One region of the Streptomyces sp. NPDC000229 genome, then DNA from elsewhere that is predicted to be linked to it. Evidence: riboswitches for the same ligand, from Rfam matches in the RefSeq annotation. Region 1 holds a riboswitch; each other region holds the start of a gene.
The links. A riboswitch is a leader RNA that binds a small molecule or an ion and turns the genes downstream of it on or off. The one in region 1 is predicted to bind cyclic di-AMP.
Positions count from the first base shown of each region.

Region 2: another riboswitch for cyclic di-AMP. It lies ahead of ABT360_RS27490 (M23 family metallopeptidase); the one in region 1 lies ahead of ABT360_RS23755 (C40 family peptidase).
Region 3: another riboswitch for cyclic di-AMP. It lies ahead of ABT360_RS08990 (transglycosylase family protein); the one in region 1 lies ahead of ABT360_RS23755 (C40 family peptidase).
Region 4: another riboswitch for cyclic di-AMP. It lies ahead of ABT360_RS09900 (M23 family metallopeptidase); the one in region 1 lies ahead of ABT360_RS23755 (C40 family peptidase).

Region 1 is NZ_JBEPEL010000054.1:7,955-15,098, reverse strand. Features, by position in the region: gene ABT360_RS23795 (adenosylmethionine--8-amino-7-oxononanoate transaminase) at 1-11, opposite strand, end outside; gene bioB (biotin synthase BioB) at 4-1,167, opposite strand; gene ABT360_RS23785 (8-amino-7-oxononanoate synthase) at 1,311-2,510, shown strand; gene ABT360_RS23780 (DUF397 domain-containing protein) at 2,533-2,730, opposite strand; gene ABT360_RS23775 (helix-turn-helix domain-containing protein) at 2,746-3,615, opposite strand; gene ABT360_RS23770 (ATP-binding protein) at 3,845-4,276, shown strand; gene ABT360_RS23760 (DUF6328 family protein) at 4,709-5,245, opposite strand; gene ABT360_RS23755 (C40 family peptidase) at 5,298-5,774, opposite strand; cyclic di-AMP (ydaO/yuaA leader) riboswitch at 5,779-5,951, opposite strand; partial or broken gene ABT360_RS23750 (hypothetical protein) at 6,281-6,628, opposite strand; gene ABT360_RS23745 (ClpP family protease) at 6,632-7,144, opposite strand, start outside.
Region 2 is NZ_JBEPEL010000072.1:4,361-11,504, forward strand. Features, by position in the region: gene ABT360_RS27475 (XRE family transcriptional regulator) at 1-440, shown strand, start outside; gene ABT360_RS27480 (DUF6126 family protein) at 461-577, shown strand; gene ABT360_RS27485 (tyrosine-protein phosphatase) at 586-1,398, opposite strand; cyclic di-AMP (ydaO/yuaA leader) riboswitch at 2,010-2,173, shown strand; gene ABT360_RS27490 (M23 family metallopeptidase) at 2,176-3,096, shown strand; gene ABT360_RS27495 (SGNH/GDSL hydrolase family protein) at 3,256-4,050, shown strand; gene ABT360_RS27500 (TetR/AcrR family transcriptional regulator) at 4,094-4,732, opposite strand; gene ABT360_RS27505 (carboxymuconolactone decarboxylase family protein) at 4,790-5,341, opposite strand; gene ABT360_RS27510 (MBL fold metallo-hydrolase) at 5,490-6,686, shown strand; gene ABT360_RS27515 (sensor histidine kinase) at 7,131-7,144, shown strand, end outside.
Region 3 is NZ_JBEPEL010000011.1:49,934-57,077, reverse strand. Features, by position in the region: gene ABT360_RS09000 (cytochrome P450 family protein) at 1-276, shown strand, start outside; gene ABT360_RS08995 (transglycosylase family protein) at 457-1,389, shown strand; cyclic di-AMP (ydaO/yuaA leader) riboswitch at 1,650-1,827, shown strand; gene ABT360_RS08990 (transglycosylase family protein) at 1,831-2,523, shown strand; gene eno (phosphopyruvate hydratase) at 2,807-4,087, shown strand; gene ABT360_RS08980 (FtsB family cell division protein) at 4,195-4,665, shown strand; gene ABT360_RS08975 (DUF501 domain-containing protein) at 4,680-5,216, shown strand; gene ABT360_RS08970 (Ppx/GppA phosphatase family protein) at 5,213-6,133, shown strand; gene ABT360_RS08965 (NAD(P)/FAD-dependent oxidoreductase) at 6,504-7,144, shown strand, end outside.
Region 4 is NZ_JBEPEL010000013.1:16,614-23,757, forward strand. Features, by position in the region: gene ABT360_RS09895 (aldo/keto reductase) at 1-853, opposite strand, end outside; gene ABT360_RS09900 (M23 family metallopeptidase) at 975-2,084, opposite strand; cyclic di-AMP (ydaO/yuaA leader) riboswitch at 2,096-2,230, opposite strand; gene ABT360_RS09905 (PP2C family protein-serine/threonine phosphatase) at 2,485-3,636, opposite strand; tRNA gene ABT360_RS09910 (tRNA-Met) at 3,807-3,880, opposite strand; gene ABT360_RS09915 (alpha/beta fold hydrolase) at 4,036-4,875, shown strand; tRNA gene ABT360_RS09920 (tRNA-Lys) at 5,125-5,197, opposite strand; gene ABT360_RS09925 (hypothetical protein) at 5,294-6,490, opposite strand; gene ABT360_RS09930 (hypothetical protein) at 6,412-6,891, opposite strand; gene ABT360_RS09935 (hypothetical protein) at 6,914-7,129, opposite strand.

The DNA.
Region 1 (7,144 bases):
AACTCACGCATTGGGGGCGAGGTCGGTTCCGGCGCCCCGGCGGCGTACGGCGACCAGGTCGGTACGGGCCTGCTCGGCCGTCGCGGCGGGTGCGGGCTCCTCCGAACCGCACACCGAGCCGGAGCCGCAGCCGCCGCCACCGGTTCCGCAGGAGGTGGCGTCCGCGCGGTGCTCGGGCAGCGTCGTGGTGTCCGTGCCCTCCACCTCGAAACCGGCGTCCGCGATCATCTCCAGGTCCGCCTTGCCGGCCTGGCCCTCACTGGTGAGGTAGTCGCCCAGGAAGATCGAGTTGGCCAGGTGCAGGGCCAGCGGCTGGAGCGTACGCAGGTGCACCTCGCGCCCGCCCGCCAGCCGGACCTCCACGTCCGGGCAGACGAACCGGACCATCGCCAGGATGCGCAGCGCCCGCTGCGGGGTCAGGTTCCACTCCTTGGCCAGCGGCGTGCCCTCGAAGGGGATGAGGAAGTTCACCGGCACGGAGTCCGGGTCCAGCTCGCGCAGCGCGTAGACGACGTCGACCAGGTCCTCGTCGCTCTCGCCCATGCCCGCGATCAGCCCGGAACAGGCCGACAGGCCCGCCGCGTGCGCCTTTTGTACGGTGTCGACCCGGTCCGCGTAGGTGTGCGTGGTCGTGATTTCCCCGTACGTCCCCTCGGACGTATTGAGGTTGTGGTTGTACGCGTCGGCCCCCGCCGACCGCAGCCGTTCCGCCTGGCCGTCCGACAGCAGCCCGAGGCACGCGCACACCTCGACGCCCTCGTTCTCCTCCTTGATCGCCTCGATGGTCTTCGAGACGCGGTCCACGTCCCGGTCCGTGGGACCGCGGCCGCTGGCGACCAGGCAGACCCGCTTGGCGCCGCCCGCGACGCCCGCGGCGGCCGCCTTGGACGCCTCCTCCGGCTTCAGCCAGGTGTACTTGAGGATCTCCGCCTTCGAGCCGAGCCGCTGCGAGCAGTACGAGCAGTCCTCGGGGCACAGGCCGGACTTGAGGTTGACCAGGTAGTTGAGCTTCACCCGCCGTCCGAACCACTGACGGCGTACCTTCCCGGCCGCGGCCACCACATCGAGCAGCTCGTCGTCCGAGGTCGCCAGCACGGCGAGCGCTTCTTCGCGGGTCGGCAGCTCGCGCCGAAGCCCCTTGTCCACCAGCGTGTTCAGCAGGTCCATGACGCAGATCCTGGCCTACGGCACGGCCCGGGGCCAAGGAGGAACTCCACAGGAGAGCGGGTTTCGAGTGTGTGTATAACCACACTCCGGGAGCACCCGACCACTATTAGGGTCTGTTCGCTGTCTACAAAAGGGAACCGGACATGCCCCAGGCTCCGCTCGACCGGCCGCTCGCCCCGCCCCTGGCCCCGCCCCATGGCTCGCCCTTCGACTGGATCGACACCGAGGCGCGCCGCCGCGCCGACGCCGGCCTCGTCCGCACGCTCCGCCCGCGACCGGCCGTGCCGGACCTCCTGGACCTCGCGAGCAACGACTACCTCGGCCTCACCCACCACCCGGACATCACCGCGGCGGCCGCCGACGCCGCCCGCCGCTGGGGCGCGGGCGCCACCGGTTCGCGGCTGGTGACCGGCACCACCGAACTCCATGCCGAGCTGGAGCGGGAGCTGGCCGCGTTCTGCGGTTTCGAGGCGGCGCTGGTGTTCTCCTCCGGGTACGCGGCCAACCTCGCCGCCCTGACCGCGCTGAGCGCCCGCGGCTCGCTGATCGTCTCGGACGCGGGCAACCACGCCTCGATCGTGGACGGCTGCCGGCTCTCACGCGCCGAGACGGCGGTCGTCCCGCACGCCGACCCCGACGCGGTCGCCAAGACCCTGGACGCCCACGCGGGGCGCCAGGCGCTCGTGGTCACGGACTCGGTCTTCTCCGTCGACGGAGACGCGGCGCCGCTGGCCGGATTCGCGGCGGCGTGCCGGGCGCACGGCGCGGCGCTGGTGGTCGACGACGCGCATGGCCTCGGCGTGCTGGGCGAGGGCGGGCGCGGCGCGCTGGACGCGGCCGGTCTCGCGGGCGCCCCGGACGTCGTCGCCACGCTCACCCTCTCCAAGTCCCTGGGCAGCCAGGGCGGAGCGGTCCTGGGGCCGGCGCGGGTGATCGACCACCTGGTCAACGCCGCTCGCACGTTCATCTTCGACACGGGCCTCGCCCCGGCCGCCGCGGGTGCCGCGCTGGCGAGCCTCGGGCTGCTGCGCGCCGAGCCGGGGCTGGCCGGCCGGGCGCGTGCGGTGGCGGCCACCCTGCACGCCCGGCTGACCGCCGCCGGACTGACCGCCGTGCGGCCGGACGCCGCCGTCGTCTCCGTACGCGCGCCGTCGCCGGAGCAGGCGGTGAAGTGGGCGGCCGACTGCCGGGCCGAGGGTCTCGCCGTGGGGTGCTTCCGGCCGCCGTCGGTGCCGGACGGCATTTCGCGGCTCCGCCTCACCGCCCGTGCCGACTTGACGGAACGTCAGGTGGAAGAGGCGGTCGCGACGATCCTCCGTACGGCACCCGTCCCGGTCGGCTGACCTCCTTCAGGACTTCAGGACTTCAGGACTTCAGGGCGGAGACGAAGGAGGCCCAGGCCGTCGCGGAGAACCGCAGCGGCGGCCTTGCGGTGTTCTTGGAGTCGCGTACGGCCAGCTGCGCGGGGCCGAGGCGGGCGGCCTCGACGCAGTTGTTCATGCCGACGCTGCGGCTGCTGCGCCGCCAGCGCAGGCCGTCGTGGTGTGCGAGGTAAGCAGACATGGGGGGTGCCTCTCCCTACGCGCCGTCACCGATCCCGGCGATGAGGTCCGATGTGTCCTCGGGCGACAGGGCGAGCGCCTGCATGGTGCGGAAGGCGGCGCCGTACGCCTCGAGGTCTTCCGTGCGTTCGAGATAGAGGCTACTCGTCAAGTGGTCAAGAGCAACCACATCCAGATCAGAAATGTTCGGAAAGGAGAAGATAACGAAAGGGCCGGAGAGCCCGACGTACCCACCCGTGGAGAACGGCAGCACCTGAAGCCGCACATGAGGCAACCGCGCCCACTCCAGCAACCGCCGTAACTGCTCCCTCATCACCCGCGGCCCACCCACCTGCCGCCGCAGCACCGCCTCGTCGAGCACCGCCTCCAGCCGTAGCGGAGGATCGGCGCGCAGTACCTCCTGCCGCGCGATCCGCACCCGCACCAGCGAGTCGACCGTCGCCGCGGGAACCCCGTCCAGCGCCGCACGCGTCACCGCCCGTGCGTACTCCTCGGTCTGCAACAGGCCCGGCACCACCGAGGTCTCCAGCGTGCGCGCCGTGCACGCCTGTGCCTCCAGGCTGATGAAGTCCTGGTACGGAGGCGGGAGCACGCCCCGGTACGCATGCCACCATCCCGCCCCGCCACCGTCCGCGGCCGCTCCCGCCAGTGCCTCCAGCAGGGCCCGCAACCGCGGGTCGTGAACGCCGTAGGCGTCGAGCAGCCGTGCGACGTCCGCCGCCGTCACCCCGCTCGCACCCGTCTCGATCCGGCTCACCTTCGACTGGTGCCAGCCCACCAGCCGTGCCGCCTCGCGGCTGGTGAGGCCGGCGGCCAGGCGCAGTCCGCGCAGCTCCTCACCGAGCTTGCGCCGACGCACCGCCGGGCCGTGCCGAGCGCCTCGCATGACCGCCTCCTCCCGCAGCCGGGCCAACCCCTCAGTCTGCCGCCCAAATCCGGTCTCGCGTCGCAGGGTTCACCGCTTCGAGCGACAGATATATGCATATCTTGGGGGATCGCCCCCAACAGGGGCGACATAAGTGGCAGTCTGGCGCGAAGCACAATCCGAGGCCGTCCTCACAAAACATCCGGTACGTGTCGGAGTCCGGCCCCGGTGGGAAAGGGACAGCGTCGCCATGGCAGACCATCAGGAAGCATCCGTCACTCTGCCGAGCGATCCCGCCTCGGTCTCCACCGCCCGGAGATATGTGGCGGACGTCCTCGCGGAATGGGGCCTCCCCACCGAGGCCGAAACGGCCGACACGGTACGGCTGATCGTCTCGGAACTCGCCACCAACGCCGTCCAGCACACCTTCGGCCAGTCGCCGACGTTCACCGTCGACGTACGGCTGGAGCGCGACGAGCGGCTGCGCATCGGAGTCACCGACAGTCACCCGCGCTGGCCGCAACGGCTGCCCGCCGCGGTCCAGCAGGACAACGGCCGCGGAATGGTCATCATCCGCTGGCTCACCGCGGAGTGCGGTGGCCGCCTCTCGGTCACCCCGACCCCGGAAGGCGGCAAGACCGTCTGGATCGCCCTCCCCTGGACGGTCCCGGTCCAGACTTGACCCTGCCCCGCCGCCGGCCAGGACGCGGCCGTCCGCCTGAGGGCGTCCGCCGGGGCCCGGCCTCTGCTCCCGGCCGCACCAGCCCCGCCGTGCACCCGCGCCCCGCCCTCCGGGACCTCACCCGCCGAGCCCGGTCTCGCGCCCGCACCTGAGGACCGCCGCCGCCGTCCGGGACCTGACGCCCAGGGCATGACCGCCCGCCCCCGCCGCCGGGCCCACCGCCCCGCCCTCGACGCCGGGACCGTCCGTTCCGCCGCCTGTGCCCGGCGCCCGGCCCGGAGATCGTCCGTTCCGCCCCCTGCTCCCGTCGAGTCCCAGCACGCCCGTGCGCGGTCGTCCTCGCCCTCGTGGGGTTCCCGGCCGTCGCGCTGGTGGTCGACCGGCTGGGGCGATGGCTGCGACGGCCGCGTACCGCCAGGGCCGTGCAGGGCGTCACCGGCGGCGGACTCGCCGCCCTGTGTGTGTCTCTGCTGGTCGCTCCGGTGGCCGGGCGCTGAGTCGACGCCGTACGAGGCGGGGGAGGAACCCCCACAGGCCCGCGCAGACCAGCAGGGTGAAGCCGCCCGCCGCCAGGCCCTCGGGGCGGCCGTGCACCACATCCACGACCAGCGACACGGAACAGGTCAGCGCCAGGGCGAGGACACCGAGCCCGATCTTCGCCAGCCGGGACGAGACGGCCACGATGCGGATCTTGGCGCCCTGCTGGAAGAGCGTGCGGTGCAGCGCGGCCGGGGCGGTGAGCAGGACCGTCGCCACGACCGAGAGCAGCAGCGTCACGACGTACATGCCCCGCTGGTAGGAGTCGAGCAAGCCGAAGCGGGGCATGAACGCCAGGGTCAGAAGGAAGGCGAACAGGATCTGCACGCCGGTCTGGGTGACGCGCAGTTCCTGGAGCAGCTCGGCGAAATTGCGGTCGGCGCGCTCCAGGGGCGTCTCGTTGCGCGCGGTGCGGGGGCTCTCGCCGGACATTTCCGACGAGTACCCCCGCACCACGGCTCATGCACGCGGGGTCACGGGAGGATCAGCGGACCCGTCCGTACCAGACCGACTTCGACCAGATCTTGTCCAGCTTCACCACCGACCCCGACTTCGGTGAGTGCCAGATCTTGTTGTTACCCGCGTAGATACCCACGTGGTAGACGTTGCTTCCCCGATGGAAGAAGACCAGGTCGCCCTTCTGCCGGCTGGAGGCGGAGATGTGGCGGGTCTTGTTGTACTGCTGCTGTGCCGTGCGCGGCAGTGTCTTGCCGGCCTTCTTGTACGAGTACAGCGTCAGGCCGGAGCAGTCGAACCGGGACGGGCCCGCCGCTCCGTACTTGTACGGTGCGCCCTTCTTGGACGCGGCGATGTTCAGCGCCTTCGTCGAGTACGCCGGGGCGGCCTGGGCATCCGACACGGCGCCGGGCGCCAGCATCGGGCCACCGACGGCGGCGAGGGTGAGTGCCGAGACGGCACCCGCCCGGGACAGCAGAGACGGGACATGAATCTGCGCGGTCATTGCGCAACCCTTCGTCAGCCGCCTGTGAAGGATGACCTGTCGGGTTCGGACTGGCGAAGTTGCCCGGCCGCTGACGCGGCTTCACCCCAAGGGCGACCGATGGGACGTACATCGTTCGGTCACCCGTACTGCTCGGGTCCTCCACTCCTGCCGATCCACTCCTGTCGACCAGTCATCCGGAACGGCGGCAGGACTCGGCGTCCGCCCGGACCGCCCCGCCGCGGCGGCGGGGGCTTGTCGTCGTGAGGGATCTTGACCCATGTCGAGGGGAAATTCCGAGTCGAAACGGCCGTTTGTGAGGCTCCTCACGACTGATCCGTTCGGGTGGACAGGGTGGATTTGGTGCCCGGCGGCGAGACATCGACGATCCCCGCACCAGCGGCGGAAGGTGATATTCCGCCAGATGTGTACACCTGCTGCGCAACTCGGGTCGTACGAAATTCGTCCGGTTGCGTACGCTGAACGAGGGACCGGTTCTCGTACTCCTGAGCCCATTCGGGGGAGAGCTACGTCGGCCCCACGCCTCGATTCTGAGGCACCGTCACGCGTCCCGCGCGCCGTTCGCCGTCAAGCACCCGCAATGCTCGCGCCAGCGTATGGGCATGCACGTCGCTCTCGCCGCGCTCGTGCATCGACGTCAGGGCGTCGCGCAGCGCCGTCGCACGTCCGACGAGGGCCTGTGCCGCGCGCAGGGCGCTGTAGGTGTGGGTGGCGCGCGCCGGGTTGATCCGCCCCAGGAGGTCGACGACCTCGAGTCAACTGTCGACGAACGCGCATTCGGCTCGGGTCAGGGCGGGGAGCGGCGGGGGCTCGGACGGCGGCCCGATCGGCTCGGGCGGCTCGGGTGACGGCATCGGTCACCGCCTGCGGTTGGCGACGACATGGTCGACCAGGCCGTACGCCACGGCGGCGGCCGCGTCGAAGACCGTGTCGCGCTCCAGGTCGGCGTCGATCCGGTCGCGGCTCTGGCCGGTGTGGCGGGCGAGCATGCCGGCGAGCTGGTCGCGCAGCCGCAGCAACTCCCGCGCGTGGATGTCCAGGTCCGACGGCTGCCCGCGCAAGGGCTCCTCCGTCGCGGGCTGCTGGACCAGCACGCGCGCACCCGGCAGGGCCATCCGCTTGCCGGGGGCTCCGGCGGCGAGCAGGACGGCGGCGGTGGACGCGGCCTGGCCGATGCAGGTCGTCTCCACGTCGCACCGGACGGCCTGCATCGTGTCGTAGATGGCCGACGCGGCGCTGAGGGGCCCGCCGGGGGAGTTGATGTAGAGCGAGATGTCCCGGTCGGGCGCGGCGTGTTCCAGGTACAGGAACTGCGCGATGACGTCGTTGGCGGCGGTCTCGTCGATCGGGGTTCCCAGGAAGACGATCCT
Region 2 (7,144 bases), on a different contig from region 1:
CGATGCTGCTGGGTCTCGCCCGCATCTACGGTACGACCGTCTCCGAGCTGCTGGGCGAGGTGCCGCCGGAGCACGATCCGATCGTCCGGGGCGGCCGGGCCGAGCCCGCCGAGGCGGACGGCTGGGTCTACCACCAGGCCGGCGGCCCCGGGCGGGCCATGCAGGCGCTGCGCGTCCAGGTTCCGTACGCGACGCGGGACGACCTCGTGCGCGTACACCCGGGGGAGGAGTGGCTGTACGTCCTCGGCGGCCGGGTGCGCCTGGCCCTCGGGGAGGCCGTGCACGTCCTCGACCCCGGGGACAGCGCCCACTTCGACTCGCTGACCCCGCACCGTATCGCCGCGGCCACACGCGGCGGGGCCGAGCTGTTGTTCGTCCACACCCTCATGCAGAGCGCCGCGGCCGACCTGTGCCTCGGCGCGGGCGCGCACCGCCGCTGACCTCGATCGGAGAGATCACCATGTCCCAGGAACGGACGTTCCCCCGAGGGCTCGCCGTCCGGCTGTTCGCCTATCTGGTGGCGGGCCACCTCTTCGCGGCCTTCCTCTACCTGCTGTTCGAGCTCGGGGCCGGCTGAGGCGCGGCTCAGCTCTCGTCGAGGAGACGCTCGCGCAGCCGCTCCCGGGTCTCGGGGCTGAGCTTCAGTCCCTCGGTCAGGTAGCGCTCGGTGGAGCCCCAGGTCTCCTCGATCGTCGAGAAGGCCGCGGTCAGGTACTCGATGCGGGCCTCGAAGAGCGGGCTGAGCAGCTCCATGACCTGCGGCGACATGGCGGCCGGGGAATTGTCGCTGCGGCGCACCTTGTAGCGGCGGCGAGGGTCGTTGGACTTGAGGTAGTCCTCCTCGATCGCCTCGCGCTCGACCCCGACGGCCAGCAGGGAGACCGCTATCGAGAGCCCCGCCCGGTCCTTGCCGGCCGCGCAGTGCATCAGGGCCGGGACGCTGTCCTCGGCGAGCGCGTGGAGCACCCGGCTGTGCTCGGCCGTACGCTCCTTGATGATCATGCGGTACGAGGCCGTCATCCGGGCCGCCGCCTTGCCGTCCGCCAGGATCGAGCGCAGCTGGTCGAGGTCGCCGTCGCGGACCATGGTCCAGAATTCCGCGCCGTCGGCCGGGTCGGAGAGCGGAATGTTCACATTCCGTACGCCCGGCAGCTCCACGTCGGGGCCTTCCAGCTTCTGGTCGGCGGCGTTGCGGAAATCGAAGATCGTGTGGAGCCCGAGGCCCGCCAGGAAGGCGGTGTCCTCGCCCGTGGCGTGCGCGAGGTGGCCGCTGCGGTAGAGCCTGCCGTGCCGCACCCGCCGGCCGTCCACCGTCGGAAGCCCGCCGACGTCACGGAAGTTGCGCACTCCGGTCAGCTCGGGCTCGATCGACGGGACCTGCGGCAGCTGCTGCGTCACGGGGGCTCCTCCGTGTCTGCGGTCGGCGTCGGCCCGCCGACGATGTCGTGGTCCGACGATACGACATTGGTTCGTCCGGCGATCAATCTCCGCGCGCGTCGCACATTCGTTGCCCCTGCCCATGACCGACGACCGGTGATGCGCACGTCACGCCCGTCGGGCCGGGCCGGGCCGACTGCGGACCCGCCGGTGGCGTCCTCGTCACCACCCAGGCTCCTTCTGTCCCACTTCGTTGCGGTTCGTCCGTCCGGGCGTCCGAAGCCCTTCCTCTGGCCGCCATCCGACCGCAACGGTGGAGGGATTGAGGAGAGTCGTCAGAGAATGACGGTTCTGTCCGTATTGGGGGATTGGGTATAACGTGCCCTGGTCGTAAGGGAGATGGTCAGGGCCGCGTGAGCAGCGTCATAACCGTGACCGTCCGTGGCGGGATGCCGTTCGTAATTTCCTTGTACAGAACGGGAATACATGATCCGCAATCCACGGAGGGTGACCGGAATTCCATGGCGGTCGCAGCGCCGGGAATGCCGCGAAGAAAGCAGCGGCTTGTTCACGCCTGCCCCACTCGCTTACGGTCACGGCAATCCGGCCGGACCGCCGAATCCTGCCGCCGGTCGGAATTCGCACCCACCCACGTGTGGCAGGAGCGGGGGACCCAGGTAGTACGCCGACCCCGGAATTCCGGGACCGGCTCGGGGTGAAGTCGCGTCCATGACGCGGCCGGACAACTCCAGTCCGAACCCGACAGCTCACCTCGCAGGCGCCGGAGAGGAAAACGCCATGCCCGCGAAGGGTAAGCACCGCCGTCCCAAGTCCAGCTCCATCACGCGTGGTTTCGTCGCCGCCGGTACCGGTGGCGCCGCCATCGCCCTGCCGCTGCTCGGCGCCACCGGCGCGCACGCCGCGGAGAAGGCCGCCCCGGCCGCCGCTCCGCAGGCCGTCACCGCCGCGGCCACCGCCGCCAAGGCCGCCCCGAAGGCCGCCGCCCCGGCGCAGAAGGCCGCGCCGCGCACGTACACGGTCGTCGCCGGCGACTACCTTTCCAAGATCGCCAAGAACAAGAACGTCAAGGGCGGCTGGCAGAAGCTGTACAAGGACAACCGCCAGGTCATCGGTGAGGACCCGTCCCTGATCCTCCCGGGCATGGAGCTCACCCTCGGTGCCAAGTCCACGGCCGCCCCCGCGAAGGCCGCCCCGGCGAAGCCCAAGGCCGACGACACCCGCGCCGAGAGCCGCGCCTCCCGCTCCGCCGCCAAGGCCGCCGCCCCGGCCCAGTCCGCCCCGAAGACCAGCGGCTCGGGCTTCACCGCCCCGGTCGACGCCGGAGTCACCACGCCCTACCGCGCCTCCGGCTCCAGCTGGTCCTCCGGTTACCACACGGGTGTCGACTTCGCGGCTTCCTCCGGCACCACCGTCAAGGCCGTCGGCGCGGGCACCGTCGTCTCGGCCGGGTGGAGCGGCGCCTACGGCAACGAGGTCGTCATCCAGCACACCGACGGCACCTACTCGCAGTACGCCCACCTCTCCTCGCTGTCCGTCTCCTCCGGCCAGAGCGTGAGCGGCGGTCAGCAGATCGGTCTGTCCGGCTCCACCGGCAACTCCACCGGCCCGCACCTCCACTTCGAGATCCGGACCAGCCCCAGCTACGGTTCGGACATCGACCCGCTGGCCTACCTCCGGAGCCACGGCGTCTCCATCTGACGCCTGCCCCTCGGAGCGCACTCCGCCCGGCACCGCCTCCCGGTGCCGGGCGGAGCCGTATTCCGGCTTGGGTGAATCTTGACCGGTGGCAAACATCACCCACCGTCAACCCCTCCTACGGTCGCGTAGGTCACATCACCGGGTGAAAGATGTGCTCCCGTGGCAGACGATTCGACATTCAGAGACAGTGACGTATTCGGGTCGTACGCGGCGATCGGTGACAGCTTCACCGAGGGCGTCGGAGACCCTGGCCCCGACGGAACGTTCGTCGGCTGGGCGGACCGCCTCGCGGTGCTGCTCGCCGACCGGCTGCCGGAGCCGGAGGAGTTCCGGTACGCCAACCTCGCCGTACGCGGGCGTCTCCTCGACCAGATCGTGGAGGAGCAGGTCCCGCGCGCCAAGGAACTCGCCCCCGACCTCGTGACCTTCTGCGCGGGCGGCAACGACATCATCCGGCCCGGCAGCGACCCGGACGACGTCGCCGAGCGCTTCGAACGGGCCGTCGCCGACCTGACGTCCGCGGTCGGCACGGTCCTGGTGACGACCGGGTTCGACACCCGCACCGTGCCGGTGCTGCGCCGGCTGCGCGGCAAGATCGCCACCTACAACGGACATGTGCGCGCCGTCGCCGACCGGTACGGCTGCCCGGTGCTGGACCTGTGGTCCCTCAAGACCGTGCAGGACAGGCGCGCTTGGGACGCCGACCGGCTGCACCTGTCGCCCGAGGGCCACACGCGCGTCGCCCTCCGGGCCGGCCAGGTCCTCGGCGTGGACGTCCCCGCCGACCCGGACCAGCCCTGGCCGCCGCTGCCGCCGCGCGGCCCCCTCGAACTCCGCCGCGACGACGTCCAGTGGGCGCGCGAGTACCTGGTCCCGTGGATCGGCCGCCGACTGCGCGGCGAATCGTCCGGCGACCACGTCTCGGCCAAGCGGCCGGACCTGCTGCCGCTGTAGGGCGGGTGCGGGTGCGGGGAGGCGCGGGCGGGCCTCAGCTGCCTCAGGGGTCTCGGGTGCCTCGGGTGCCGGAGTCGCCGGACCGGGCCTCCGGGGGGCCGAGTTCGCGGGCGAGGGCTTCGTCCGCCCACGCCAGCATGCGTGCACGGGAGTAGGACGCCGCGTACGCGGTCATCTGGACGGCCAGACCGTCCAGGAAGGCGGTCAGCCGCCAGGCCGCGGCCGCGGGGTCCTCGCAGCGGAACTCGCCCGCCGCCGCGCCCTGTGCGATCACCTCCGTCAGCGCCGCCTTCCACTGCCGGTCGAGGTCCTGGGCGACCTCCTTCAGCACGGGTTCGCGCAGCGCCGCCGCCCAGCCCTCGATCCACAGGCGCCACCCCTTGGCCCGGCCCGTGGGCGCGTACCAGTGCACGGCTGCCCGCAGCCGGCGGACCGCCGTCGTCCGGCGGCCCAACAGCCGGCGCAGGTGCGCGAGATCGCCCTCGGCGGCGTACGCGAAGGCGGCCGCGACGAGCTTCTCCTTGGTCGAGAAGTGGTAGAGGACCAGCGCATTGCTCACGCCCTGCGCGGATGCCACATCGGCGATCCGGACCGCCGCCACCCCCCGCGCCTCGATCTGCTCGACGGCGGCCCGCAGCAGCTCCTCCCGCCGCTCCGCCACGCTCAACCGCACTCTGCCCACGCAGCCACCCTAGGCGGTTTCGCGGGTACGCCGGGTGTCCGTCCCGTCACCGGCCGGTCACCGGTGCCGGAGCTCGCACCGGTCCTTGAAGCCCTGGCTGGTCAGCCCCAGCGCGGCGTTGACGCGGGAGCGCATGTTCTCCAGCGCCACCATCGCGGTCAGCTCCACGAAGGCCGGCTCACCGAGCGCCTTGCGCAGCCGCTCCGCCAGATCGTCCTCGACGGTCGGCGGATTGGCGGTCATCGCCTCCGCGTACTCCAGCACCTCGCGCTCCAGCGCCGTGTACGCGTCGCTGTCCCGCCACACCGGCAGGTCACGCAGCTTGCGCGCGTCCACGCCCCGCAGGGTGCTCTCCCAGTACCCGAAGTCCGTGCACCAGCTGCAGCCGATGGAGGCGGCCGACGCCAGCTCGGCCAGCGCCTTGAGGTGCGGGTCCAGCGCGTTCCACCTGCCGGCGGCCAGCTCCAGGCGCAGCGTCGTGCGCAGGACGCGCCCGTTGTGCCCCAGCGCGCGGACCGGGTCCAGGACCTTCCCGTACGTACGCTTCGCGTACCACTCGACGGCGCGGAAGAGGAGCGTACGCGTCGGGGTGAGCGAGATGCGGGCCATGACGGGCCTCCCGAGGTGTGGTGGACAACCTTCCACCGCTACGACGGACGAGGCGGCCGAAGATGTGACATCGCGCTCGTGACGGGCCCGACCCTTCGCTGTCACACTCCCGGCCCATAATGGAGGGACCCTCACCCCTGGAGGTTCCGTGAGCCGCGCCGGCGTCCCGCACCAGCTCCGTTCTCACCTGCGTTCCCTGCGACCCGCCGCCTTCGGCGCGGACGCCACCGGAGAGCGGCTGGAGCGGATCCGCCGCTCGCCGAACTTCGTGCACGGCGCGTTCCGCAACCCGGTGGGGACCAGGCACCGGCCGTCCGGCTCCACCATGGACTTCGCGAAGATCTACTTCGAGAAGGAGTCACGGGCCCGCCGGGCCCCCGCCGGCGCCGTCCCGGTGCACCCCACCACCGTCGCCGACCTCGCCAGGCCCCCGGCCACCGGGTTGCGGCTCACCTGGCTGGGGCACTCCAGCGTGCTCGCCGAGATCGACGGCCACCGGGTCCTCTTCGACCCGGTGTGGGGCGAGCGCTGCTCGCCCTTCTCCTTCGCCGGCCCCAAGCGGCTGCATCCCGTCCCGCTCCCGCTCGCCGCGCTCGAACCGGTCGACGTCGTCGTCATCTCCCACGACCACTACGACCACCTCGACCTCCCGACGATCCGCGCCCTCGCCTCCACGGGCACCCTCTTCGCCGTCCCCCTCGGCGTCGGCGCGCACCTGGAGCGCTGGGGCGTGCCCGCGTCCCGGCTGCGCGAACTGGACTGGAACGAGTCCACGGAGGTCGGCGGCCTGCGGCTCACCGCCACCCCGGCCCGCCACTTCTGCGGCCGCGGCCTGCGCAACCAGCAGCACTCCCTCTGGGCGTCCTGGGTGGTCGCCGGGCCCGAGCACCGCGTCTACCACAGCGGCGACACCGGATACTTCGACGGCTTCGGGGAGATAGGCGCCGAATACGGCCCGTTCGACGCCACCATGATCCAGATCGGTGCGTACAGCGAGTACTGGCCCGACATCCACATGACTCCGGAGGAAGGCCTGCGGGCCCACCTCGACCTCCAGGGGGCCACGCCGCACGGAGTGCTGCTGCCGATCCACTGGGGCACGTTCAACCTCGCCCCGCACCCCTGGGCGGAGCCGGGGGAGTGGACCAAGGACGCTGCCGAGGAGGCCGGGCAGGCGGTTGCGTCGCCCCGGCCGGGCGAGCCCTTCGAGCCCACGGGAACCCTCCCCACCGAGCCCTGGTGGCGAGCCGTTGCCGCGCCCATCGCCCGCCCGTGGCGCCGCTCCGAGGGGCCGCACATCACACCGGAGCCCACGGGCGGTTTCGACCTGGCGAGCGAGCGGTGACACCGAGCGCGGATGCCGGGTGACATGCCGCCCCGGGAACGGGGCGAGCAGCGAGGGACGGCCTTCCTGCTGACCTGATCAGCACCGCAGGGTGCCGGGCAGGGGACACCGGCCGCCCTGCCGCTGCCCGTGGCGGGGCGGAGGGGGACGCTCCCTGCCCGGGATGGGGATGCCGGGAGAGGTGGCTGTGAGGGGGCGTGGGCACCGGCGTGTCGGCCGGAGCGGTTTTCGGGCGGCCGTGCGAGGCCTCATACCAGAGCGGGACGCTTGGCGGGCAAGTTTGTCAACTGCGCACCGCGCATGACGGATTGACGACTACTGTGTGTGGCCGGTGATCAACGGCGGGCTCATGTGGCGCACGGCGCCACCGCCGGAGCACCGAACCCGAACATCCGTTTAGTACGCCGAATCCTGTTCCTGGGGCCCCACGTACCAAGGACGCTGATGTCTCAACTTCG
Region 3 (7,144 bases), on a different contig from region 1:
GACCGTGACCCCGCACGGTTCGACGAGCCGGACACGCTCGACCTGGCGCGGCGCGACAACCAGCACCTGGGGTACGGGCACGGGATCCACTACTGCCTCGGCGCGCCGCTCGCCCGGCTGGAGGGGCAGACCGCGCTCGCGACGCTGCTGACCCGCCTGTCCGATCTCCGGCTTGCGGGGGATCCATCCGATTTGCGGTGGCGTGGCGGGCTCATTATGCGTGGACTGCGTACGCTCCCGGTCGAGTTCACCCCCTTTGTGACACACGTCAGCTGACGGATCGTCATTTCTGTGATCTTCGCGTGATCTCCGCTGCATCGACTTGTGACTGACGTTCGAATGCCGCTACGTTCACCGTCACCTCAGCAGTCACGCGAAAGGCAGCACCGCATGCGCTCCGGGAACGGCCGGCACCGACGACCCCGTCAAGCCCCCGCCATCGTCGTCGCGGCAGGGGTGACCGGATCCGCCATCGCGCTCCCGCTGCTCGGCGCGGGTTCCGCGTCCGCGGCGGACGCCACCACCTGGGACCGGGTGGCCGAATGCGAGTCCGGCGGCATGTGGAGCGCGGATCTCGGCAACGGCTTCTACGGCGGCCTGCAGATGTCGCAGGAGACCTGGGAGTCGTACGGAGGCCTCGCCCACGCCGCTCGCCCCGACCTCGCCAGCCGCGGCGAGCAGATAGCCGTCGCCGAGAAGGTCTACGCCGCGACGGGCGTCAAGGCGTGGGAGACCTGCGCCCCCATCGCGGGCCTGGGGGGCGCCACCGCCTCGCCCGACGCCGACCCCACCGGCACCGCCCCGGCCACGCCCGAGGCGACGGATCCGGCCGAGACGTTCGAGGACCCGGGCGCGCCCGAGGCGGCGAAGCCGTCCGGGGCGACCGACCCGGTCGGGACGCTCCTGCCCACGGAGCCCGCCCCGGCGACGCCCGGCGCGCCGCAGAGCCCCGCGCCCGGCACCGGCAAGCACCGCGGCGAGGCGGCCAAGGAGGAGACGCCGGTGACGGAGCCGGTCGCCCCGGCCGACCCCACGGCCCCGGCCGACCCCACGGCCCCGGTCGACCCCACCGCGCCGGTCACCCCCGCCGCACCCGAGGGTGAAAGCGCCATCAAGCCCACCGATCCCGCCGATACCGGCAATTCGGTCACCGATCGCGAAAAGGACGCCCACGCCTCACGGGGTGACGGCGCTTCACGCGACCCGGGAAGCGTCGAGCCCGGCGCGTACACGGTCCGCCCCGGCGACAGCCTCTGGACCATCGCGGACGAGCACAAGGTCTCCGGCGGCTGGTCGGCCCTCTATGAGGCCAACCGGGACACCCTCGGCACCGACCCCGACCTCATCCTCCCTGGGCAGAGCCTTGAACTGACGACGGATCAGCCGTAGGTATCAGCCTGTATGTCCGGTTCCGGGGGAGTGAGACATGAATCTCTTCACCCCAACCGGCGCCCCGCGGCCGACCGAACCGCACAATCCGCCCGTCACCTGCGTAAACGCCCGTCAAGGGCAGGTGTATAAGGGTTGATTGACCCGGATGTCCGTCTTTGAACTTCGGGGTGGTCTGTGTCTACGGTCGTGACCGCTCGCCATCGCGGGCCCCATCGACCGGAACGCCGAATCCTGCCGCCGGTCGACGGGAACAGTCGTCGCGTCATGCGCCGAAGGCAGGAGCGGGGGACCCAAGGTAAGTGCCGGGCCCGGCCATGGAGACATGGCACGGAACCGGCTTGGGGTGAAGCCGCGCGCACCGGGAGTGCCGCGCGGCCGGGCCACTCACTCGCCCGAACCCGACAGCTCACCTCGTAGGCGTCGGTGAGGAGATGTCCCATGCTGTTTTCCGGCAAGGCCAAGCACCGTCGCCCCTCCAAGGCCGCCCGATTCGCCGCGTTCGCCGGTATCACCGGTGTCGCCGTCGCCGCCCCGCTGATGGGCGCCACGACCGCCTCGGCCGCCACCGCCGCCGAGTGGGAGAAGGTCGCCCAGTGCGAGTCCGGCGGCAACTGGTCCATCAACACGGGCAACGGCTACTACGGCGGCCTGCAGTTCTCGGCCTCCACCTGGGCCGCGTACGGCGGCACCGCGTACGCCTCGACCGCCGACCAGGCCTCCAAGTCCCAGCAGATAGAGATCGCCGAGAAGGTCCTCGCCGGCCAGGGCAAGGGTGCCTGGCCGAGCTGCGGCGTCGGCCTGTCCAACGCCTCGTACGACGGCGGCGCCGAGCAGGCCCAGCCTCAGCAGGAGCGCAAGGCCGAGCAGCCCACCACGCGCAGCGAGCAGCGCACCGCGCCCAAGGCCGAGGCCGCGCCGAAGGCCGAGTCCAAGAAGACCGTCACCACCCCGACCGGCAAGAAGGTCGAGAAGGGCGACGGCGAGTACAAGGTGAAGGCCGGCGACACGCTCAGCACCATCGCCGCCGAGAAGAAGGTCGCGGGCGGCTGGGAGAAGCTCTTCCAGCTGAACGAGGACATCGTCGACGACGCCGACCTGATCTACCCGGGCCAGCAGCTCCACCTGAGCTGACCCCCTGCGGGACCACCCCGGTCCGGCGCGCCCTTCCCCCGTGCGCGCCGGACCGGGGTTTCCCGTTCCGCCCTCCTGAGCGGCCCCCCGCACACCCTGGCTACCAGTCGGTAAGTTTCGCGGCGTTTTGCCCGCAATGCCGACGCGTGAGCCCTTTTTCGTCCCAGGAGGCGGGCGTCGGCTGGTCACGGCCCCCGGGCCGGTTAGGCTCTTGCCGCAAGGCCAAAGAGACCCTGCACCACCATGCGTCACATCTTGCGTCACATCCCAGAAGGAGATGCTCGTGCCGTCCATCGACGTCGTCGTAGCCCGGGAAATCCTGGACTCCCGAGGCAACCCCACGGTCGAGGTCGAGGTCGGCCTCGACGACGGCAGCACCGGCCGTGCTGCCGTTCCGTCCGGTGCCTCCACCGGAGCGTTCGAGGCCCTCGAGCTCCGCGACGGTGACAAGGACCGTTACCTCGGCAAGGGTGTCGAGAAGGCCGTCCTCGCCGTCATCGAGCAGATCGGCCCGGAGCTCGTCGGCTACGACGCCACCGAGCAGCGGCTGATCGACCAGGCGATGTTCGACCTGGACGCCACCCCGGACAAGTCGTCGCTCGGCGCCAACGCCATCCTCGGCGTCTCCCTCGCCGTCGCCCACGCCGCCTCCGAGGCGTCCGACCTGCCGCTGTTCCGCTACCTGGGCGGCCCGAACGCGCACCTGCTGCCCGTTCCGATGATGAACATCCTGAACGGCGGCTCGCACGCCGACTCCAACGTGGACATCCAGGAGTTCATGATCGCGCCCATCGGCGCGGAGTCCTTCTCCGAGGCCCTGCGCTGGGGCGCCGAGGTCTACCACACCCTGAAGAAGGTCCTGAAGGAGAAGGGTCTCTCCACGGGTCTGGGCGACGAGGGCGGCTTCGCCCCGAACCTGGAGTCCAACCGCGCCGCGCTCGACCTCATCCTGGAGGCCATCAAGCAGGCCGGTTACGCTCCGGGCAAGGACATCGCCCTGGCGCTCGACGTCGCCGCGTCCGAGTTCTACAAGGACGGCGCCTACGAGTTCGAGGGCAAGTCCCGCTCGGCCGCCGAGATGACGGACTACTACGCCGAGCTCGTCGACGCGTACCCGCTGGTCTCCATCGAGGACCCGCTGTTCGAGGACGACTGGGACGGCTGGAAGACCATCACCGAGAAGCTGGGTTCCAAGGTCCAGCTCGTCGGCGACGACCTGTTCGTCACCAACCCGGAGCGCCTGGCGCGCGGCATCGAGGAGAACGCCGCCAACGCCCTGCTGGTCAAGGTCAACCAGATCGGTTCGCTGACCGAGACCCTGGACGCCGTCGAGATGGCCCAGCGCAACGGCTTCAAGTGCATGATGTCGCACCGCTCCGGTGAGACCGAGGACGTCACCATCGCCGACCTGGCCGTCGCCACCAACTGCGGCCAGATCAAGACCGGCGCCCCGGCCCGCTCCGAGCGCGTCGCCAAGTACAACCAGCTGCTGCGCATCGAGGAGATCCTCGACGACGCCGCGGTGTACGCGGGCCGCTCGGCCTTCCCGCGCTTCAAGGGCTGATCACCGGTCCCGGTCGCACAGCCCGGTTACCTACGTCCCCGGCCACGGTCCCGTACCGTGTCCGGGGACGTACGTACGTAACGGGCAAGGGGAGGCGGGTACAACACATGGCCCGGGACCGGTTCTCCACCGCGACCAGGCTGCGACTGCTCGGCGAGCAGACCGCCGCCCGCGTCTACCGCTCCCAGAGCCGACGGCACGACCGCCGCTCCCGGCTCACCGGCCGCGCGGCGTTCCTCGCGCTCGTCGTCTGCTCGCTGGTGGTGGCCCTGGCCTACCCGATGCGCCAATGGGTGTCCCAGCGCGCCGAGATCGCCGAGCAGCAGCGGCTGGCGGCCGAGGCGAGCGAGCGTGTCGAACGGTTGCGCGACGAGAAGGCGCGGCTCCAGGACGACGCGTACATCAAGCGCCTCGCCCGCGAGCACCTGCACTACGTACTCCCCGGGGAGACCGGCTACACGGTCATCGACCCCGACGCGGCGCGCGAGCGCCGCACCGACCAGGGCGCGGCCGACCGCCCCTGGTACTCCAACCTCTGGGACGGCGTGGACACCGCCGACCGCACCGACCGCAAGTAGAACCCAAGGCAGGCATGGAAACGCCCCCTCCGCAGACCGAACACACCGAGCCCACCGAGGCGGACGTCGCGGCGTTCAAGGAACAGCTCGGCCGTCCGCCGCGCGGCCTGCGCGCCATCGCGCACCGCTGCCCGTGCGGCAACCCGGACGTGGTGGAGACCGCGCCCCGGCTCCCCGACGGCACGCCGTTCCCGACGACGTACTACCTCACCTGCCCGCGCGCGGCCTCCGCGATCGGCACGCTGGAGGCGAACGGCGTCATGAAGGAGATGAGCGAGCGGCTCGGACGCGACCCGGAGCTCGCCGCCGCCTACCGCGCCGCGCACGAGGACTACATCGCGCGCCGCGACGCCATCGAGGTCCTGGAGGGCTTCCCGAGCGCCGGCGGCATGCCGGACCGCGTGAAGTGCCTGCACGTGCTCGTCGGCCACTCGCTGGCCGCCGGGCCCGGGGTGAACCCGCTGGGCGACGAGGCCATCGCGATGCTGCCCGAGTGGTGGGCCAAGGGCCCGTGCGTGACCCCCTGCGCCCCCGAGGGGGCCGGGGAATGACCCGCGTCGCCGCCATCGACTGCGGTACGAACTCCATCCGCCTCCTCGTCGCGGACATCGACCCGGCCACCGGTGACGTCACCGACCTGGACCGGCGGATGACGATCGTCCGGCTCGGCCAGGGCGTGGACAGGACCGGGCGGCTCGCGCCCGAGGCACTGGAGCGGACCTTCGCGGCCTGCCACGAGTACGCCGCCGTCATCAAGGAGTACGGCGCCGAGAGGCTCCGGTTCGTGGCGACCTCCGCCTCGCGCGACGCCGAGAACCGCGACGACTTCGTCCGGGGCGTCATGGACATCCTGGGCGTGGAGCCGGAGGTCATCAGTGGTGACCAGGAGGCGGAGTTCTCCTTCACCGGGGCGACCAAGGAGCTGAAGGGCGGCGGCTCGGGCGAGTACCTGGTGGTGGACATCGGCGGCGGCTCCACCGAGTTCGTGGTCGGCGCCGCACACGCGCGCGCCGCCCGGTCGGTCGACATCGGCTGCGTACGCCTGACCGAGCGTCATGTGCGCAGCGACCCGCCGTCCGAGGCGGAGGTGGCGGCGATCCGGGCCGACGTCGAGGCGGCGCTGGACCTGGCGGAGGAGACCGTCCCGCTGCGGGAGGCGGAGACGCTCGTCGGGCTGGCCGGTTCGGTCACCACGGTCGCCGCGATCGCGCTGGGGCTGCCCGCGTACGACTCGGCGGCGATCCACCGGTCGCGCATCTCCTACGAGCAGGTCGCGGAGGTCACGGCACGGCTGCTGTCGGCGACGCACGACGAACGCTCCGCGATCCCGGTGATGCACCCGGGCCGGGTGGACGTCATCGTCTCCGGAGCGCTGGTGCTGCTGGCCGTCATGGACCGGATCGGGGCCCCTGAGGTGGTGGTCTCCGAACACGACATTCTGGACGGAATCGCCCTCTCGCTCGTCTGATCCACACCCGGACCGAGCGCCGTCCAGCGGCCCTTCGGAAAAGTTCGTGAAGTTCTTCACAAGGAAAAGGGCCCTGAGGGGGGTCGCGGAGCCGCTCAACGGCCTCCAGAGCCCCTCTCGGGGCTCTTTCGTAGGTGCGGAAGCCGCCCTCGTCTGTGTTTCAGAGGCGTGAACTCCGGTGGCGGTCCACGGTTAAAAGGTGCTCGCCGTCCCAGTTCAACGGGGGTGAACAACGCCTTCCGTTACACCGCGGTTCCCCCGCGGCGCCATGACCTCGGTCACGTGGGCCGCGCAGTGTAGCAGAGGTACCCCAGGACCTTGTGAAGGGGCGCACGAGCGACCCCCCTCGACCGGGTGGATACTCGATGGCATGAGCACCACGGAGCGTCCCAGGATCCTCGTAGTAGGCGGTGGGTACGTAGGCCTGTACGCAGCTCGGCGCATTCTCAAGAAGATGCGCTACGGCGAGGCGACCGTCACGGTCGTCGACCCCCGGTCGTACATGACCTACCAGCCCTTCCTGCCCGAAGCCGCCGCCGGCAGCATCTCGCCCCGGCACGTCGTCGTCCCGCTGCGACGCGTGCTGCCCAAGGCCGAGGTACTCACCGGCCGGGTCACCACCATCGACCAGGACCGCAAGGTCGCCACGATCGCGCCGCTCGTCGGCGAGTCGTACGAGCTGCCGTTCGACTACCTGGTCATCGCGCTGGGCGCGGTCTCCCGCACCTTCCCGATCCCCGGCCTCGCCGAGCAGGGCATCGGCATGAAGGGCATCGAGGAGGCCATCGGCCTGCGCAACCACGTCCTCGAGCAGCTCGACAAGGCCGACTCGACGACCGATGAGGAGGTCCGCCGCAAGGCGCTGACCTTCGTCTTCGTGGGCGGCGGCTTCGCCGGCGCGGAGACCATCGGCGAGGTCGAGGACCTGGCCCGCGACGCCGCGAAGTACTACAAGAACGTGAAGCGCGAGGACATGCGCTTCATCCTGGTGGACGCCGCGGACAAGATCCT
Region 4 (7,144 bases), on a different contig from region 1:
GGGCCGAGGCGAGCGGCGCGGCGACGGTCGGGCGGGCGGCGAGCCACGCCAGGGCCACGGTCGCCGTCTCGGCGCCGCGCGCCGCCGCGATGGTGTCCAGCGCGGCGAGGACCTTGCGGCCCCGCTCGCTTTGGAGGTGCTGGGAAGCGCTCCCGGCCCGCGCGCTGTCGACGTGCGCGCCCGGCCGGTACTTGCCGGTGAGGAAGCCGGAGGCCAGCGCGGAGTACGGCACGGCGCCGAGGCCGGCGCGCTCGGCGGTGTCCAGGAGGGTGCCCTCGTAGGTGTCGCGGGAGACCAGGTTGTAGTGCGGCTGGAGCGCGGCGTACGACTCCAGGCCCTCGGTCTCGGCGAAGTCCAGGGAGGCCCGGAGGCGCTCGGCGGAGATGTTGGAGGCGGCGACCGCGCGTACCTTGCCGTCCTTCACCAGCTGGTCGAGGGCGGTGACGATCTCCTCGACCGGCACGGTGGGGTCGTCGAAGTGCGTGTAGTACAGGTCGATGTAGTCGGTACCGAGCCTCCGCAGCGACTCCTCGGCCGCGGCCTTGATGGTGGCCGGGCTGAGGCCCTTGTACCGCGGGTGTGCACCGACCTTGGTGGCGACCACGACGTCGGACCGGTTGCCGCGCGCGGCCATCCACCTGCCGATGATGGTCTCGGACTCACCGCCCTCGTTTCCCGCCGCCCACGACGAGTAGCTGTCGGCCGTGTCGACGAAGTTGCCGCCGGCGGCCGCGTACGCGTCGAGGACGGCGAAGGAGTGCGCCTCGTCGGCGGTCCAGCCGAAGACGTTGCCGCCGAGGGCGAGGGGGAAGACGTGCAGGTCGGACGTGCCCAGTTTGCGGAGTGAGGTCATGGCCCGGCTCAACGCGTCAACAGACCTGCATATTCCGCGCACATGACGAAGAAACCGGCAGCCCTGGCGTCGGGGGGTGTGCCGCCAGAGCTGCCGGGGTCCGAAGTTCCCGGGCGAGCGCTCAGACGGTGAGGCCCTTGCCGCGCAGCCACGCCAGCGGGTCGATCCCGTCGCCGCCCGCGGTGTGCACCTCCAGGTGCAGGTGCGGCCCGGTCACATTGCCGGTGGCGCCGACCCGGCCGATGGTCTCGCCGGTGCCGACCTTCTGCCCGGCACCGACCGTCATCGACGACAGGTGGCAGTACCAGACCTCCGTGCCGTCCTCCAACTCCAGGACGATGCGGTACCCGTACGAGCCCGACCATCCGGCCGACTTGACGGTGCCGCCGTGGACGGCCTTGGCGGGCGTGCCCGTGGGAGCGGCCAGGTCGAGGCCCGTGTGGTAGCCGGAGGACCACATGTTGCCGGCCTGGCCATAGGTGGAGGTGATGGTGTACGAGGAGGTCGGCAGGGACCAGCTCCCGGCGAGTTCGGCCAGCCGGGCCTCCTCCGCGGCCTTCGCCTTGGCGGCGGCCTCGGCCTCGGCCTTCGCCTTCTCCTCGGCGGCCTGCTCGGCGGCCTGCTTCTCGGCGGCGGTCGCTTGCGCCTTGGCCTCGGCGGCGGCCTGCTCGGCGGCGGCCGTCTCGGCGGCCGCCTTCGCCTCGGCGTCGGCGGAGGCCTGCTGCTGCTCGGCCTGCTGGAGGATGCGGGCGCGCAGCGCCTCGCCCGCGTCCGCGCCGCTGTTCTGCTGTCCGGTGGCGTCGGCGGTGCCGGTGAGGGACGCGGTGGTGAGCGGCCCGCTGTCCGGCGTGTCCGTCTCGCCGGAGTCACCGGAGTCCGAGTCGTCGGACATCAGGGAGCCGATGCCGGGCAGGGACTGGGCGTCCGGCAGGTTGTCCGTGACGACGTCCGGCAGGGATATGGAGACCGCCGGCTTGTCCTGCGCGGTGGCCATGCCGCCCGCGCCGACCGCCGCGATGACGCCCACGCCGAGGACGGTGGAGCTACGGGCGAGTCCGCCGCGCTGCTTGGCCACGCGGTGCCGGCCGCGGACGGGGCGGACGGTTTCCTCGGTGGGATTCCATTCTTCCCACTGCTGCCCGTTTACGGGTGCGGCGTCCGGGACACCCGAAGAGTTGAACGAGGCGATCGAGCCGTACGGAGCTTCGGGGGCAGGCCTGTTGGACGCCACGGAGGCGCACTCCTTTCCTTCCTTCTCGCCTACCGGGTTAGCTGACGGGTTCGGAGCAGGAAGGTCTCCTACGGGCCCACTTCGGCCCGATTCACCCCAAGGTGGTGGTTCCCCGGTTCCCTTGCGGAATTCGGCGCACGCGCGCGGTGCCGTCTGGCGACGGCTGGGACGACCGCGCTGCGTTATCGAACGTTAATAGACGGGGGCTCCGGATTCCAAGCCGTTCCTACTGATCATTAACCACACGGGCCCGGGACGTACCGGTTGACAACCGGGCAGAACCGGGCGAGTTGACCGCAGACCAGAAACATTCACCGGCCACCGTGATTCTGACGGCATGTCAAATGCTCTGCGCAATGACACTCGTCGACTACGCACCGTACCGGCGGCCGGGACGCCGCTACGGTACGACCGGAACCGTCCGGCGCCGCTCCGGCTGCCCCTGGGCCGGCCGGCTGACCGCCAGCAGCGCCAGGTCGTCGGTCGCCCCGCCGCCCGTATGCCGCCGTACGTCGCTCACCAGCGCGTCCAGCACCGCGTCGGGCCCCGGGAAGAGCCGCCCCGCGAGCCGCGCGACCGGGTCGTAGAAGACCCCCGCCGCGTCCCGCGCCTCCGAGAGCCCGTCCGTGTAGAGGAGCAGCGTCGCTCCCGCCGGGTACGGCACCTCGTACGCCCGGTCCGGCCATGTCCCCAGGTCCGCCATGCCCAGCGGCAGCGCGGGCTCGGCCTGCTCCAGCAGCTCGACCCGCCCGTCCGCGTACAGCATCAGCGGCTCGGGGTGCCCCCGGTCCACCACGCGCACCACGGCCTCCCCGCGCGGGATCTCCGCCAGCACCGCGGTGGTGAACCCCTCGAAGACGTCCAGGCCGTCCCGCCGCGTCCCCTCCCGGGCCAGCGCCCGCTCCAGCCGCTGCGCCACGCCCTCCAGGGAGCTCTCCTGCTCGGCCGCCTCGCGGAACGCCCCGATGACCACCGCCACCGCCTCGACCGCGCCCATGCCCTTCCCGCGTACGTCCCCCACCACCAGCCGCACCCCGTACGGGGTGTCCTGCACGGCGAAGAGGTCGCCCCCGATGAACGCGTCCGCCTGCGCCGCCTCGTACCGCGCCGCCACCTGCAGCCCGCCGATCCGCTCGGCGGGCGTCGGCAGCACCGCCCGCTGCGCGGTCTCGGCGATCACCCGCGCCGAGGCGAGCCGCTCACCACTGCGCCGCACGACCCGGTTGATCAGCAGCGCGAGCACGGCGACCACCGCCACGGTGAGGATCTCGGTGATGGTCTGCGCCTCGCCCAGCGTGCCGTTGCCCAGGTGCAGGCCCAGCATGGCCAGCACGGCGAAGAGACCGGACAGCAGTGTCGTCCGCGCGGCGAACAGCGGCGCCGCGACGAGCGGGGCGGCGGCGAACAGCGGTACGGCGGTGAAGCGCGGCGGGGTGAGCATGTCGTACGCCACACCCCCCGCGATCAGCAGCGCGGGCAGGGCGCGGACGAACCTCCGGGCCCGCGGAGCACCCTCCCGCCCGTCACCGCCGTCCCGCACCCGTTGCCCCACCACTGGTCTCCTGCCCGGTCCGCCCACGGCTGCGGACGGTACCGCGCCCCACCCAGGCTGGCCGGAGCCGCGCCGCGCGGCGACTCGCCATCCGCCGACCGGGCGACCCCCGGCCCCGGTCCGGGCACGACGAAGGCCCGGTGCGCAATGCACCGGGCCTTCGTCTTCAGTAGCGGGGACAGGATTTGAACCTGCGACCTCTGGGTTATGAGCCCAGCGAGCTACCGAGCTGCTCCACCCCGCGTCGGTGAACACCACCCTACGCCATCCGGCGCACGATCCCTAACCAATATCCCTGGCAGCCACCCCGAGGGGACAAAACGGCCACAGGGGTGCTCCCTCCCGGGGCCGGGCGGCACCCATTGCCGCGGCCCGCCATGCGGTGACATGGTCACGACCATGCCCACCTTCTCAGCCCATGACGGCACCCGCCTCGCCTATCAGGTGTCCGGGGACGGCCCACCTCTGATCTGCCTGCCCGGCGGGCCGATGCAGGACTCGGTCTACCTCGGTGACCTCGGCGGCCTCTCCGCGCACCGGCGGCTGATCATGCTGGACCTCCGGGGCACGGGTCGGTCGGCGATACCGGACGACACCGGCTCCTACCGCTGCGACCGGCTCGTCGATGACGTCGAAGCCCTGCGACGGCACCTCGGCCTCGACCGGACGGACCTGCTCGCGCACTCGGCCGGCGCCAACCTGGCGGTGCTGTACGCGACCCGGTACCCGGAACACATCGGCAGGCTCGCGCTGATCACGCCGAGCGTCATGGCCGTCGGTGTCACCATCACCGGGGACGACCGACTGGAGACGGCCGGACTCCGCCGGGACGAGCCGTGGTTCCCGGCGGCGTACGCGGCCCTGGAGTCGATCGTCGCCGGGAAGGCGACCACCGACTCGTGGCAGGCCGTCGCACCCTTCTACTACGGCCGCTGGGACGAGGAGACACAGGCCCATCACGCCGCCGAGGACGCCCAGAGGAACGGTGAGGCCGCGTCGGTCTTCGCCACCGAAGGCGCCTTCGACCCCGAGGCCACCCGCGGCGCACTCGCACGTCTGGAGGCGCCGGTGCTGGTGCTCGCCGGCGCGTTGGACCTGGCCGCCCCTCCCCGGGCGATGGCCTCGTTCGCCGGGCTGTTCCCCCGCGCGGAGCTGATCGTCCAGCCCGGAGCGGGCCACTTCCCGTGGCTCGACGACGCCGGCCGATTCACGGCGACGGCAGCGAAGTTCCTGTCCTGAGCGTGTCACCGACCCCGTCCGCGGTGCCTGCTCCGAGCCCTGGGAGGCCCTGGCTGCCCGGGCCGACAGTGACCGCCCGAGGGCAACGGCGGTGGTTGACTCACCCGGCGCGGATCACCGGGACCCGTGCCCGTACGCGAGCCCGCGACGATGGCCGTCGGGCTCCGGGGCCGGCCGGCGGAGCTCGTCGGAGCCCCGGGAATGACGTCAGCCCCAGGTCGGAACACCTGTGACCTGGGGCTGAATCGGTAGGCCGTGTGGGACTCGAACCCACAACCAACGGATTAAAAGTCCGCTGCTCTGCCAATTGAGCTAACGGCCCTCGACGAGTCACCCCTGAGCATAGCCGCACGGCGCCCGGCATCCGATCGGGTATCGGGTGAACGGCCGCCGTCGCGCCGCGGAGGCGGGGGGATCGTCAGAACGGCGTGCGGTAGTGCTGCCGACCGGTGGCGACCGTCACCGTCGCTCCGAACGAGCCCTTGCCGTCACCCTTGTTGCGGAGCAGCTTGCCGTTGGCGTCCCGGGAGAGGAGGTCGGGCAGGCCGTCGCCGGTGATGTCGCCGATGCCCAGGATGTCGGTGCGACCTGCGCCCCAGTCACGGAAGACCAGCGCCCGGGGCTTCAGCGTGCCCGCGCCGGTGCCGCCGTGGCGCCACAGCTCGCCCGACGGGTCGCGGGCCAGCAGATCGCCGTGGCCGTCGCGGTCGGTGTCCCCCGCGCCGATCAGGCGGTAGCCCTTCCAGCCGGTGCCGATGACGACGCCCGGGTCGAACCCCGCGCGGTCGTTGGACCGGTGGAGGTGGAGGTTGCCGGTCGTGGCGTGGCGGGCCGGCAGGTCCGGGCGGCCGTCGCCGGTCAGGTCGCCCGGGGCGGCGAAGGCGTCCATGCTGTTCCAGCCCGTACCGACCTGTACGTGCTCGGAGCCCTGGCCGGGCGGGACCCAGTAGCCGCCGGCGCCGATGCGGTGGCCGGACAGCTTCCCGGCCGTCGTCATGGCGTAGTACTCGCCGAGCCCGTCCGCGTCGGCGTCGCGGAACGCGGAACGCCCGCCCGCCAGCCGCAGCGAGCCGGAGCCGAGGGAACGCGCCCCGGTGCCGTCGCCGGGGTCGGCGGTCAGGCTCCAGGTGTACGGCCCGCTGACCGTCGGGCGCCCGTCCGCCGTACGCCCCTCCCAGCCGATCCGCAGGGCCGCGCCGTCCCGCTCCGGGCTCGCGTCCGTACCCGACAGCACGCGCACGACGCGCCCGTACGCGTCCCTGAGGGTGAACGTCCACGAGGCGGCCGGGCGGCTGAGACGCCAGTGGCCCCGCCAGCGGGCGCCTTCCGTCCCCAGCCGCAGCGCCGCGTCCGTGCGGGTGTCCAGCAGCGCGAGCGGGGAACGCGGCACGGTCACCCGCTTGAGGCGGACCCGCCGCTGCTCGTCGGTGTACGCGAGGTGGCCTCCGTACTTGTCGACCGTCCACTCCCCCACGTGTTCCCGGTCCACGACCACCTGCTCGGTGGTGGGCCGGCCGGCGCCCCGGTGGAAGTCGATCAGACGCAGTTCGGTCTCGTCGGCGGACCGGTGGACGAGGAAACCGTCCCCGAGCTGGGCGCGTCGCAGCACCGGCACCGGGAGGCTCCGGCGTGCGGTGTGGTCCCACACGCCCGCCTTCCGCTCGGCCGTACAGCGCCAGTCCAGCCAGCGCCCCCGGCCTGCAGCTCGTCCGGCCGGCAGCCGGAACCGAGCGCGATTTCCGCCGAGTTGGCCTTGGTCCTGAGGTCGTACGAATTGACCGTGCCGCGCCGCGTCCCCGGCTTCCACAGCTTGTCGCCCCACACGGCGGACGCCGTGATCGAACGGGTGTGAACCAGGCCCTGGGCGTCACCGAGCGGGTCGCGGTCCGACGCGTCGAAGGACGCGATCAGCTGTTCACCCCGCCGGGTGTTGTTGACGACGATGTACGGCCCCGCCGCGCCGACCACCAGGTCGGGCGCCTCCCACCAGGCGAGCACGGCGCTGCTCTTCGGCACCTGCCCGCCGGACGCCTCCTGGTCACCGAGAGGTGCTGTAGCCGATCCGGCCGTCACCGAGGGCCCACAGCCGGGACGCGAAGCCGTCGCACTGCTCCTCGGCATGCGGTCCGCACGGATAGCGCACCCAGAAGTGCGGGTCGGCGAACCGGCGGGGCCCGGGCTCCACGGAGCCGTGGGCCGGCAGGTCGTACTCGTACAGGCCCCGCCCTTCCTCCGGGTCCGCCCAGCCCGTCACGCTGAGCCTGCCCCG